Regions from separate parts of the Arthrobacter sp. CAN_C5 genome, predicted to be linked through region 2. Evidence: riboswitches for the same ligand, from Rfam matches in the RefSeq annotation. Region 2 holds a riboswitch; the other holds the start of a gene.
The links. Region 2 has a riboswitch for thiamine pyrophosphate ahead of H4V95_RS02740 (ECF transporter S component). Riboswitches for the same ligand answer to the same signal wherever they lie in the genome.

Region 1 (6,528 bases), 1.1 Mb from region 2:
TTGACCGGTTCTCGGTCGAGAGCGTCTACGCTGAACTACTCAGCCGGGCGCCCGAGAACAAAATGGAACCCCGGATGGCGCCGATGCTCAGGGCGATGGAGATCCTTGGCGAACCCAACAAGGCGTACCCGATCATCCACCTGACCGGGACCAACGGGAAGACCTCGACCGCACGCATGGTCGAGGGCATCCTGCGGGCCCACGAGCTGCGGACCGGACGCTACACCAGCCCCCACCTGAGCAGCGTCACCGAACGGATCAGTATCGACGGCGAACCGGTCTCGGATGAGACCTTCGTCCGGATCTGGGATGAGATCCGGCCGTTCCTGGAAATCATCGACGGTGAACTGGAAGCGGCGGGGGACCCCCGGCTGACCTACTTCGAAAGCATCACCATTCTCGCGTTCGCGGTCTTCGCCGACGAGCCCGTCGACGTCGCCATCATCGAGGTAGGGCTCGGCGGCATCACCGACGCAACCAACGTGGGCGACGGCCAGGTAGCAGTTGTCACGCCGATTTCCCTCGATCACACCGAGCTGCTCGGTGACACCGAATACGATATTGCCTTGGAAAAGTCGGGGATCATCAAACCGGGCGGCTTCCTGATCAGCGCGGCCCAGCCCCACGAGGCCGCCCAGGTGCTCCTCGAGAAGGCTCGCGAAGTCGGCGTTGAGTTCCGGTTCGAGGGAGTTGAGTTCGGGGTCGAAACCAGGACCATCGGCGTCGGCGGTCAGGTGCTGTCCATCAACGGGATAGCCGGCCGGTACGAGGAACTGCTGCTGCCCCTGCACGGGGCGCATCAGGCGCAGAACGCCGCCGTCGCCGTCGCCGCCGTCGAGGCATTCATCGGTGGCGGGACCCGTGAACTCGACGCCGCGGTGGTCCGCGAAGGGTTGCGAACCGTCACCTCGCCGGGGCGGATCGAAGTGGTGCGCACGGCACCGAGCATCATCGTCGACGCGGCGCACAACGCGGCCGGCGCCAAGGCAACCGCGGCAGCCGTCAAGGAAGCCTTCGACTTCAGCCGGTTGATCCTGGTGGTCGGCGTGCTCCAGGACAAGGATGCGGGAGCCATCCTGGCCGAGCTGCATGAGGAACTGGGTGGCATCCTCGAGGACGTCTGCCTGACCCAGTCGAATTCACCGCGCGCCATCCCTGCTGCTGATCTGCTGCAGGACGCGCTAGCGGCCGGGTTCGCCGAGGAACACGTCCACATCGCCGAACGGCTCGACGACGCGCTTGAATGGGCCGTCATGAAGGCCGAGGAAAACAACGACCTCGCAGGGGGCATCCTCATCACCGGTTCGATCACGGTGGTGGGGGAGGCCCGCACCCTGCTGGGTAAGTAGGGGAGTGCACATGGAGCAAAACCGGAAACGCCGTATGACCAAGGCGCAGCGGGAGTGGCGACCCGGAATGCCGAAGAAACGGCGTTCCATCAAAGTCACCTTTGCCTCAGTGGTCCTCACCCTCGAAGCGCTGGTGGTTTTGTTTGCGACCCTCGCCGCATTCGGCTTGTTGCGCGACACCATCTCACCAGTGTTGATCCTAACCGTGGGGATTGCGTTGGCCATCGCACTGGTCGGGGCGTGCGCGTTCCTGACCAAGCCGTACGGCATTGCCATCGGCTGGGTGCTGCAACTGGTCATCATCGCTACCGGGTTCATCGAACCCACCATGTTCCTGATCGGGGTGCTGTTCGCCCTGACCTGGCTGTACGGAATCCGTACCGGGATCCGCCTTGACGCCGAAAACGAGGAGCGTGACCGTCAGCAGGCCGAATGGGAACGGGCGAACCCCGAGGGCGGGTCAGAGCCCGGCACTAATGTTTAGTAGAGTTCCACTGGCCATACCCAACACTTTGGAGGACTTCTGTGAGCGCTGAACGCACTCTTGTACTGATCAAGCCCGACGGCGTTTCCCGCGCTCTGTCCGGGACTATTCTGGCCCGGGTTGAAGCCAAGGGGTACACCCTGGTGGACCTGAAAATGGTGTCGGCCACCCGTGCAATGCTCGAAGAGCACTACGAGGAGCACGTCGGCAAGCCCTTCTTCGAACCGCTCGTCGAGTTCATGCTCAGTGGGCCCATCGTCGCCGCGATCTTTGAGGGCGAGCGGGTCATCGAAGGATTCCGGTCCCTCGCCGGTGCCACCGAGCCAACAGCCGCCGCACCCGGCACCATCCGGGGAGATCTGGGCCGGGACTGGGGTTTGAAGGTGCAGCAGAACCTGGTCCACGGTTCGGACTCGGCAGAATCGGCGCAGCGGGAAATGGGTATCTGGTTCGCCTGAACCCGAACATGAGAGATTTTACCCGGGGCACCAGAAGGTGCCCCGGGTAACCGATGTTGTAGCGTAGTCCCATGACTGAATATCGCAGACTTGGCAACTCCGGACTGAACGTTTCAGTGGTGGGGCTCGGTTGCAACAACCTGGGCCGCTCCGGAACGCCCACCGAGACGCAGCGTGGCACCAACGCCGTCATCGGAGCCGCCATCGATGCGGGAATCAACTTTTTCGACGTGGCCGATTCCTACGGCAAAACCCCCGGCCTGAGCGAGGAAATGCTGGGCAAGGCACTCGTCAAGAACCGCGACGACGTGCTCATCGCCACCAAATTCGGCCTGGACCTGAAAGGCGCCAACGGTCCGGACTGGGGTGCGCGCGGATCGCGCCGGTACATCATGAAGGCTGTCGACGCATCGCTGCGACGCCTGGGCACCGACTGGATCGACCTGTACCAGTTCCACGCGCCAGACCCGCTGACGCCCATCGAGGAGACCCTTTCTGCGCTGGACGCCCTGGTCACCAGCGGCAAGGTCAGGTACATCGGCCATTCCAACCGGGCCGGCTGGCAGCTCGCCGAGGCCGAGTTCGTAGCCCAGCTCGGCGGATACACGCCCTTCATCTCGGCCCAAAACCACTGGAATCTTCTCGAACGCGGGATCGAAGCCGAGGTTGTCCCCGCAGCCGAAGCGTACGGGATCGGCGTGCTCCCCTTCTTTCCCCTCGCCAACGGACTGCTGACCGGCAAGTACAGTGCATCGAAGGTTCCGGCGGGCAGCAGGCTCACCCACTCCCGCACCAACCTGCTGGACGGCGCCGACTGGGACCAGCTCGCCGACTTTGGAGCCTTCGCAAGGGCCCGTGACCTGACCGAACTGCAGGTTGCCTTCTCCTGGCTGGCGGCCCAGCCGTCCGTCGCCTCGGTCATTGCGGGCGCCACCAAGCCGGAACAGATCGAGCAGAACGCCGAAGCGGTGTGCTGGGTACCCTCAGAAACGGAACTGCAGGAGCTCGACCGCATTTTCCCGCGGGCCGCCTAGACCAGTCGAAGCTCCTTGGCCGCCTGGGAGCCGGGACTGATCAAGGCATTGATCAGTCCATCACCAACCCGCCATCAACCACCAGGTTCTGCCCAGTTACGGACCGGGCCCAGGGCGAGGCGAAGAAGAGGACAGCGTCGGCGAACTCCTGCGGAGTGGTCACCCGCCCCAGCGGGGTTGATGCGGCGATGTAATCGAAGACGTCGTCGGGGGTCCCGGCGCTGGCGTCAGTGGTGCGCAGGAGCCCCCCGGAGACCATGTTGACAGTGATGTTCTTGCGGGCCAAGGTCTTTCGCCAGGGTCCGGGTCAGCGCAAGCAGCGCTGCTTTCGCCGCGATGTAGTCGTGATAAGGCACCACAGGGTTCTGGAACAGGTTCGTGCCGATGTTGATGATGCGCCCGAAGTTGTGCCCACGCATTCCCGGAAGTGCTGCCTGCGTGGTGTTCAGGCTGGCTTTGACGCTGCCGGCGAACTGGGCGCTGAAATCAGTCCAACTGATCTCCGCTGCGGTGGAGCGGGCATCCCCATTGAAAGTGAATGATGCCAGCGCGTTGTTCACCACCGTGGTGACAGGAGCTCCGAAGTGCACCCGCGCTCGTTCGAGAAGATCGCCGACCTGCAAAGGGTCCGTTACATCCGCTGCTGCAGCCAATGCCCGTTCCGGACCGATCTGGGCGGCGAGCTCGTGAGCCTGGGCTGAGCTGGCCCGGTAGTTAATGACTACGCGGGTGCCTTCAGCCGAGAACGCCTCGACGATGCTCCGGCCCAAGCCCCGACCGCCTCCGGTAACCAGGACAATCTGTTCGGTGAGTTGCATGCAGTACCCCGTCTGAAGTCGTGTGATAAGCGGGGCGAAAAGACGCATGAACCGACCGAAAAGACCGGATGGACATCCCTTCGCCAGTCCGAACTGGATCAGGTTCGACGGGTATGATCTCAGCCAGCAAGAACCGGCACCCCGTGTCGCTCCTGACACAGTAACCGGCGGGGAGACCGTCCCGCTACCCGGCAGGGCTGGCGCGGGGATTTGGGTAGGTCTGGGGCGTAGCGGTTAGGGTGGTGACCATGGCACGGGGTGCTGCTCACCAGAAGCAGCTGAGAATTGACACCCGTTGAACCTGATCTAGTTCGAACTAGCGAAGGGATGTCGTGGATGACTGTTCGTCATGCATCATCTGATTGTGCTCGACTGCTCGAAGAATTACGGTCCACCACCCCCTTGGTCCAATGTATTACCAACGCGGTGGTGACCAACTTCACCGCCAATGTCCTCCTCGCGGTCGGGGCGGCGCCGGCCATGGTGGATATTCCCTCGGAAGCCAAGCAGTTCGCCTCCGTCGCGTCGGGGATCCTTATCAATTTGGGAACTCCCCAGCGGGATCAGCAGACGGCGATGACCGAAGCCGTGGTTGCGGCGAATGCCGCCGGGACGCCGTGGGTGCTGGACCCCGTGGCCGTCGGATTCCTCTCTGTCCGCACGGAGCTGGCCGGTCAGCTGGCGGGGCGGAGCCCGAGGATCATTCGGGGGAATGCCTCCGAGATCCTCGCTTTGGCGGGTGCGGGCTCTGGTGGTCGCGGAGTCGATTCCACCGACGATCCTCTGGATGCTCTGCACGCGGCCCGGTCACTCTCACGGTCGACGTCGTCGGCTGTGGCCATATCAGGCGCCCACGATCTCATGGTTGGTCCGGATGGAGATGCCGTAGTCGTAGCGAACGGGCATGCCCTGCTTACGAAGGTGACGGGTGGGGGCTGCGCGCTGGGGGCCGTCATGGCTGCCTTCGCCGCTCTAACCGACGATGCCGTTCTCGCGGCCACTGCGGCCACGGGTGTGTACACCCTCGCAGCGGAGCAGGCGGCGGCGCGAGCAAACGGACCCGGGAGCTTCGCCATCGAATTCCTCGACCGGCTGGCTGCCGTGACACCCGACGACGTCGCCTCCGGTCTGAATCTCCTTGCGGTGAGCCCATCGGACGGCGCGCGATGAAGCGATGGAACGAGGCGGTGACCCTTCGGGACCAGCTGTCTCTGTACCTTGTGACTGACACTGGCCTGTGCCAACCTACTCCGGTAGCCGACGTCGTTGCAGCGGCGGTGGCCGGCGGCGCGACCATGGTTCAGGTGCGCGACAAGAACGCGTCAACCAGGGGTCTGCTCCAGTTACTTCTCGCGGTTGCCGAATCGGTTGGATCGATTGTCCCCGTGTTGGTCGACGACCGGGTTGACGTCTTCCTGGCTGCTCGGGCCCGCGGAGCACAGGTCGCCGGAGTGCACGTTGGTCAATCCGACCTGCCCGTCCATTTGGTGCGGTCAATCGTCGGTCCGGGTGCGATCGTAGGCCTCAGCGCTGCCACCGGCAGCGAAATCGGGACCGCTCACAACCTGCCGGCTTCGACCGTGGACTATTTGGGGATTGGTGCCATCCATGCGACAGCCACCAAAGCTGATCATCCCGATCCGTTGGGAACCGAAGGATTCGGTGCTCTGGCTTCGGGAAGCTCTTTGCCGTGTGTGGCAATTGGCGGGATCGGGGTATCCGATGTACGCCCCCTCCGCGACGCCGGGGCTGCAGGGGTCGCGGTCGTCTCAGCCGTCTGTGCGTCGACCGATCCGGAGGCAGCAGCGCGAGAGTTGGCCGGCCAATGGCGATCCTAGGGCCGCTTGCCCTCCGCCGGGTCCCCCGCGTTCTCAGCATCGCCGGAACGGATCCCACGGGCGGGGCGGGCATCCAGGCCGATCTGAAGAGTATTGCCGCGATGGGCGGTTACGGGATGGCTGTCGTGACAGCGCTCGTCGCGCAGAACACGAGAGGCGTCCGCTCGGTGCACACTCCACCGACCCCGTTTCTGCGTGAACAGTTGGATGCAGTGAGCGACGACGTGACCATCGACGCCGTGAAGGTCGGGATGCTCGGTGACGTGGCGACCATCGAGGTTGTCCACGAGTGGCTCCTCCGCGTTCAACCACAGCTGGTGGTGCTTGATCCCGTCATGATTGCCACCAGCGGCGACAGACTGCTGGCTGACTCGGCGGAAGCATCCATGCGGGGCCTGGTCGGAACGGTAAGCCTGGTAACGCCTAATCTGCCCGAGCTCGCGGTTCTGGTCGGCGCTCCGGTTGCCACGCACTGGCCGGAGGCCCTGGACCAGGCGCAGCGGCTCTCTGCCAGCACCGGAACGGCTGTCCTCGTCAAGGGTGGGCA
Region 2 (6,528 bases):
ATCTTCCACCCCACCTACCTCATCCTGGTGGCGGGCGTCTCCAACGCGTTCATGTCCGGTGACCTGTTCAACCTGTACGTCGGCTTCGAGATCCTGCTGACCGCAAGCTATGTGCTGATGACCCTGGGCGGAACCACACCCCGAATCCGTGCCGGCGTCACCTACGTGGTGGTCAGCGTGGTGTCCTCCCTCTTGTTCCTGATCGCGATCGGCATGATCTACGCGGCTACCGGCACCATCAACCTGGCCGACCTCGCCGTGAAACTGGGCGAAATCGACCCGGCGACGCAGATGATGCTGCACCTGATGCTGCTCGTCGCGTTCGGGATCAAGGCTGCGGTGTTCCCGCTCTCCTTCTGGCTGCCCGACTCCTACCCGACGGCGCCAGCACCGGTGACCGCAGTGTTCGCTGGCCTGCTTACCAAGGTGGGCGTGTACGCGATGGTTCGCACCGAGACCCTCCTTTTTCCGGGCGACCGGATCAATACGCTGCTGATGGTGGTCGCGATCCTCACCATGGTGGTGGGTATCCTCGGTGCCCTGGCACAGTCCGACATCAAACGAATGCTCTCCTTCACCCTGGTCAGCCACATCGGATTCATGATTTTCGGGCTGGCGATTTCGACGGTGGTCGGCTTGGGTGCTGCCATTTTCTACGTGGCCCACCACATCACCGTGCAGACCAGTCTCTTCCTGGTCACTGGGCTGATTGAACGTCGTGGCGGGACCGCCAACATGGACCGCCTTGGCGGTCTGGCCAAACTCTCTCCGCTCCTCGGAATCCTGTTCTTCATCCCGGCCATGAACCTTGCCGGCATCCCGCCGTTCTCCGGCTTCCTTGGCAAGCTGGGGATCCTGCAGGCAGGCGTCGAGCTGGGCTCGCCGATCGCCTACGTGGCCGTCGGCGCCAGCGTGATCACCTCCCTGCTGACACTTCTGGCGATCGCGAGGGTCTGGAACCGCGCGTTCTGGCGCCGCCCGGAAGACGCCCTCCATCCCGACCCCATCCTGCTGGCAACCAAGGCTGACGGTTCAGCGGTCCGCACCTCGCAGCGCGTCAACGGTGAAACGACCGGCCGGTTCTCCGGACGCAACCCCGTCAACCTGCTGCCACGCACCATGGTCGGTCCGACCATGGGACTCGTGGGGCTCGGCCTGCTGCTCACCCTGCTGGCTGGCCCGCTGTTCGAGATCAGCGACAACGCAGCGAAAAACATGCTGGAACGCACCGACTACATTGAGGCTGTCCTCGGCGAGGGGAGCGCACCATGACCCGGCAGAAGATCCCGTTCATCACCGAACTGCCTCTGATCATCTGGCTGGTCATTGTCTGGGGTGCACTCTGGCAGGACTTCAGCCCGGGTAACCTCATCTTCGGCGGCCTGATCGCCTACGCCGTCGCCAATCTGCTGTACCTGCCCCCGGTGGAGCTCAGCGGACGGTTCAACGTGCTCTACGCCGTGCCGTTCGCGGTCCGGTTCATCTACAAGCTGGTGGTCGCAAGCTTCGAGGTGTTCTGGCTCTCGTTGACCCGCGGGCCGCACCTTGTGAACGCCGTCGTCGCCGTGCAATTGCGTAGCCCGTCAGACCTGCTGGTCACCACCACAGGGCATGCCCTGTCCCTGATCCCCGGATCGCTGGTGATTGAGGTGGACCGTTCCACCTCAACCCTGTACCTGCACTGCCTGAACGTCGTCACCCCCGAAGATGCTGCAAAAATCCGGTCCGACGTGCGCGCCACCGAAGCCTGGCTGATCAGGATCATGGGAACGCGGGACGATCTGGCGCTGCTGACAGCCGAGGACCGGTTCGATGAGGAGAACGACTCCCGTCAGGAAGGGGCCAGCACATGATGACTGTCGCCATCATTATCTCTGCGGGCCTGCTCGTCCTCGCCGCCCTGTGCGCCCTGTACCGCATTGCCCGGGGCCCCTCCATCCTGGACCGGGTGCTCGCCATCGACGTGCTGCTCGCCACCATCGGTGGGGCACTTGCCATGGATATGGCGGTCAACCGGCACCTGGACAACGTGGTGCTCCTGGTAGCCATCTCGGTGATCGGGTTCATCGGCTCGGTCACCGTGGCGCGCTTCGTGACGGACAGGAAATAGGACATGAACGAGACAGTGAATGACGCCCTGACCGCCGTGTTCCTGATCGGCGGATCCCTCATGTCCGTTGCTGCCGGTGTCGGGCTGCTCCGGTTTCCTGACCTGTTGGCCAGAATGCATGCGGCCACCAAACCCCAGGTGTTGGGGTTGCTGTTGTTCCTGCTGGCGATGGCACTGCAGCTGGGCAGCTGGGTCCTGCTGCCCGTGCTGTTGTTGTGCTGGATCTTCATGCTGCTGACCGTCCCCGTCTCGGCCCACATGGTGGGACGGGCAGGCTACCGTACCAAGCACATGCGGCGTGACCTGCTCAGCATGGACGAACTCGATGAGGTCGTAGAGAAGGCGGCCGGCAAAAGGGCGCCCGACCCGAATATGGCCGAGCGCCCCGACGAGACGTAAAGCGGGCGCCTAGGTCAGGTCGCGGGTCTTCGCGAACCGGAGGGCTGCCTTCTGCGTGGTGCGGTTGGTGAGGACCTGCAGGACCGCTCGGACGGCCCCGGAAATCAGGGCGAACGCGATGGCGGAGCGCAGGCTGTTCTCGAGGGCGTCCTCATCCTTGGGTGATGCCTTGCCGGTGGTCTTGTGCCAGATGAAATCCACCAGCTTGGCGCCGACAATTCCGGCTCCGAGGCTCAGTGCTACGCCGAGCAGTTTCATAAACTGGTTCATGGGTGTCTCCTTCGATGGTTGCTCTTTTTCCTAGCCTAGCGTTTCGCCTCGTCGACAACGACGCATCCGTCGCCGAACGCTGGGTGGTTTGGGGGCGGAGTGAAACGATCAGGTGTACGCTGGAAAATGCTAAACATACGACAGGGGAGCGCCGCTCAGATCATGAGCGGGCGCTGAGAGTGCGGACTACCGCAGACCCTCGAACCTGATCCGGCTAGTACCGGCGAAGGGAGTCGAGTATCTCAGGGTGCCCGGCCAGTGGCATTGCTGCAGGCCTTAGGTGCCCTCCCCTCCTGTACCTCAGGAGGAATTCAACATGGCTTCATCACCAGCACAAACCCGTAACACCCCCACCCGACGCCCCAACTATCAGTGGCGCGTGGTCGATATCGTCGTCGCGTCGGTGGTGGCGGTCGCCGTCGGGGTGGTGTTCTTCGCCTGGTCCGCCGGTTACACAGGCATCGCAGCGATCACCAGCGCGTTCCCGCCCTTGGCAGGACTCTATACCGGAGGGTGGCTGATCGCCGGGGTTCTCGGCGGCCTCATCATCAGGAAACCCGGCGCGGCCATTTACTGCGAGGTGCTGGCGGCCGCCGTTTCGGCACTCCTCGGCACCCAGTTCGGCCTGACCACCCTGCTCTCCGGTGCCATCCAGGGACTGGGGGCGGAACTGATCTTCCTGCTGTTCCTCTACCGCAAATGGAACCTCGGGGTGGCGTTGCTCGCCGGGCTGGGTGCTGGACTGGCCCTCGCCATCTCCGAGAACATCCTCTACAACGCCCTCTGGGCCGTGGAATGGCAGCTCATGTACGTGCTCTTCGCATCCATCTCCGGTGTGGTGATCGCGGGGCTTCTCTCGTGGCTGGCCGTCCGGGGACTGGCTAAGACAGGCGTCTTGTCCGCCTTCGCCGCCGGACGAACGGCTGACGTCTAACCGGTATGGCCGAGCAAACGAGGGAGCGGGCAGCCGTCAGGATCGCAGCCTGCGGCTGGAGCTGGCGGCACGCCGGGCGCAAGAGACCAGCGGTCCAGGACATTGACCTGGTGGTCGAGCCCGGGGAACGGGTGTTGTTGCTCGGCGCGTCCGGTTCCGGGAAGTCCACCCTGCTGCATGGCCTGGCGGGCGTGCTCGGCGACGACGGTCAGGGCGAGGAGCACGGTTCCCTCACCCTCGACGGAAGCCCGCCCGGCCGGGTCCGGGGACGCGCCGGGCTGGTCCTGCAGGACCCCGACACGCAGATCGTCCTCGCCCGGGTGGGCGACGAGGTGGCGTTCGGGGCCGAGAACCAGTCCGTCCCCCGCACGGAGATCTGGGAGCGGGTGTGGTGGGCGCTCGACGACGTCGGGCTGGACGTTCCCCTGGACCGGTCCACCACCGCGCTTTCCGGCGGGCAAAAGCAGCGCCTCGCTCTCGCCGCGGTGCTGGCCATGCAGCCCGGGCTGCTGCTGCTGGATGAACCGACAGCCAACCTCGACCCCGAGGGTGTCCTGGAGGTGCGGGACGCCGTCGTCCGTGTCCTGGATCGAACCGGTGCCACCTTCGTGGTGGTGGAACACCGGGTGGCGGTCTGGGCTGACGTGGTGGACCGGGTGGTGGTGCTGGCGGCCGACGGCGGTATCCTCGCCGATGGCCCGCCGGGCACCGTCCTCACTGACTCCCGCACCCGCGAGCGGCTGGCGGAGGCCGGCGTGTGGATCCCCGGGCACCAGCCAGCCGTGCCAGGGCTGCTGCCGTCCCCCGGGGACCCGCTGCTGGCAGCCCGTGGGCTTTCGGTCGCCCGGACCAGGCGCGGTCCAGTGGTGCTCGACGGCGTCGACGTTGACCTGCAGGCGGGGGCGTCGCTGGGCATTGTCGGACCCAACGGGGGCGGCAAATCCACGCTCGCGCTGACCCTGGCCGGGCTCCTTCCGCCGCGGGGCGGAGTGCTTCAGGCCGCTCCGGCGCTCGCCCGCGGCGCCAGCACCAACCCCCACGCCTGGAAGTCAGCCCAGCTGGTGACCCGGATCGGAACCGTGTTCCAGGAACCCGAACACCAGTTCCTCACCCACCGGGTGATCGACGAACTCGAATTCGGGCCGCGCCGCCTGGAAGGCAGCGACGAGGCGACCCTCCGGCGGCGGGTCGATCCGATCGCTGAGCGGCTCAGGCTCACATCGCTGCTGCATGCCAACCCCTTCACGCTCTCCGGCGGTGAAAAGCGCCGCTTGTCGGTGGCGACCATGCTGGCCACGAACCCCGACATCCTGGTGCTGGATGAGCCCACCTTCGGGCAGGACGCGAACACCTGGGCGGAGCTGGTAGCCCTGATGGCTGAACTGATCCAAGGCGGTGGCAGCCTGGTGGCCGTCACCCACGACCAGGAGTTCACCGAGGCGCTGGGAAGCCGGCTGCTGCGTGTCGCCGATAGCCAGGCAGTACCGGAGGCGGCCTCGTGAGCGTTGATGTGCTGACGCCGCAGCTCACCGGCCGGCTCCTGCCGCGGGCCAACCCGCTATCCAAACTGTTCGCTGCGGTCCTGGTGACAGTGGTGGTGATGCTCAGCATCGACTGGGTGAGCGCCGCCGTCGTGCTGGGGAGCGAACTGCTGCTGCTCCCGCTGCTGGGGATCAGCGCCTGGCAACTGCTGAAGCGAACGTGGCCGCTGGTCGTGGCGGCGGTGGTCGCAGGTTATGGCACGGCCCTGCTGGCGGAGAAGACGGGAGCGGTGCTCCTGGAATTCGGTCCGGTGCTCTTCACCCAGGACTCGGTGAACTCGGGGATCGCTATCGGGTTGCGTGGGCTGGCCATCGCCCTTCCCGGTATTTTCCTGCTGACGACCACCGACCCGACGGACCTCGCCGACGCGCTGGCGCAGAAACTGAGGATGCCGCACCGGTTTGTGCTCGGTGCACTTGCGGGGCTGCGGTTGGTGGGTCTTTTGGTGGACGAGTGGCGGACACTCGGCCTGGCCCGGCATGCCCGCGGGGTCGGGTTTGAAGGCAACCCCGTGGCCCGGTTTCGAAACTTCCTGGGGCAGGGGTTCGGGCTGATTGTGCAGGCCATCCGCCGGGCCACCCGGCTGGCGGTGGCCATGGAGGCGCGCGGGTTCGGAGCAGGGGACCGCACCTGGGCGAGGGAAAGCACCTTCACCCGGCTGGACCTCTGGGTTTGCCTGGTCGGCGTGCTGATCGCCGGAACAGCGGTCACCGCCGCGGTGCTGGCCGGGACCTGGAACTTCCTCCTCGACGCCAGTTAGCCGGAGGGCTCGTTGCCCCGGCCCGCCTGTTCGCCGACCTCGGCGGCCCGACGCCGGAGGTGGTCCCGTTCTGCAGCATTACCGCAGAGTGCGATCGCGGCGTTAAACGAGGCAGCCGCCTCCGGTGCCCGACCCGCGCGTGCCAGAAGCTCGGCCCGCACCGCGGGAAGACGATGGTGGTGGGGGAGCCGTTCTTCCAGCCCGGCCAGCAGCGCGAGACCTGCCACGGGGCCTTCGTCCTCCAGCACGGCAACGGCGCGCGCGAGCCGCACCACGGGGGAGCCGGTCAGCGCTTCCAACTCGGAGTACAGGGTTGCGATCCGGTGCCACCGGGTGTCGGCTGCGCGGGCCGCGACAGCATGCTCGGCGGCGATCCGGGCCTGGAGCAGGTACTCCAACGCCAGCCCCGATGTTCCCGGGGGAACCCTGCCCAGCAGGTCCAGCCCGGACCGGATCTCGGCGGTATGCCATCGGGTCCGGTCCTGGTCCGGGAGGAGCACCAGCGAGCCATCG

Region 1: it holds a riboswitch for thiamine pyrophosphate, as region 2 does, so the genes downstream of both, H4V95_RS07960 (3-oxoacyl-ACP reductase) here and H4V95_RS02740 (ECF transporter S component) in region 2, are expected to answer to the same signal.

Annotation. Positions count from the first base shown of each region.
Region 1 is NZ_JAGGMZ010000001.1:1,682,614-1,689,141, forward strand. Features, by position in the region: gene H4V95_RS07940 (bifunctional folylpolyglutamate synthase/dihydrofolate synthase) at 1-1,349, shown strand, start outside; gene H4V95_RS07945 (DUF4233 domain-containing protein) at 1,384-1,833, shown strand; gene ndk (nucleoside-diphosphate kinase) at 1,875-2,291, shown strand; gene H4V95_RS07955 (aldo/keto reductase) at 2,363-3,325, shown strand; partial or broken gene H4V95_RS07960 (3-oxoacyl-ACP reductase) at 3,378-4,143, opposite strand; TPP riboswitch at 4,202-4,297, opposite strand; TPP riboswitch at 4,388-4,488, shown strand; gene thiM (hydroxyethylthiazole kinase) at 4,480-5,313, shown strand; gene thiE (thiamine phosphate synthase) at 5,310-5,981, shown strand; gene thiD (bifunctional hydroxymethylpyrimidine kinase/phosphomethylpyrimidine kinase) at 5,969-6,528, shown strand, end outside.
Region 2 is NZ_JAGGMZ010000001.1:554,847-561,374, forward strand. Features, by position in the region: gene H4V95_RS02715 (Na+/H+ antiporter subunit D) at 1-1,272, shown strand, start outside; gene H4V95_RS02720 (Na+/H+ antiporter subunit E) at 1,269-1,853, shown strand; gene H4V95_RS02725 (monovalent cation/H+ antiporter complex subunit F) at 1,853-2,110, shown strand; gene mnhG (monovalent cation/H(+) antiporter subunit G) at 2,114-2,509, shown strand; gene H4V95_RS02735 (DUF4235 domain-containing protein) at 2,519-2,779, opposite strand; TPP riboswitch at 2,912-3,028, shown strand; gene H4V95_RS02740 (ECF transporter S component) at 3,096-3,713, shown strand; gene H4V95_RS02745 (ABC transporter ATP-binding protein) at 3,719-5,215, shown strand; gene H4V95_RS02750 (energy-coupling factor transporter transmembrane protein EcfT) at 5,212-6,015, shown strand; gene H4V95_RS02755 (RNA polymerase sigma factor) at 6,012-6,528, opposite strand, start outside.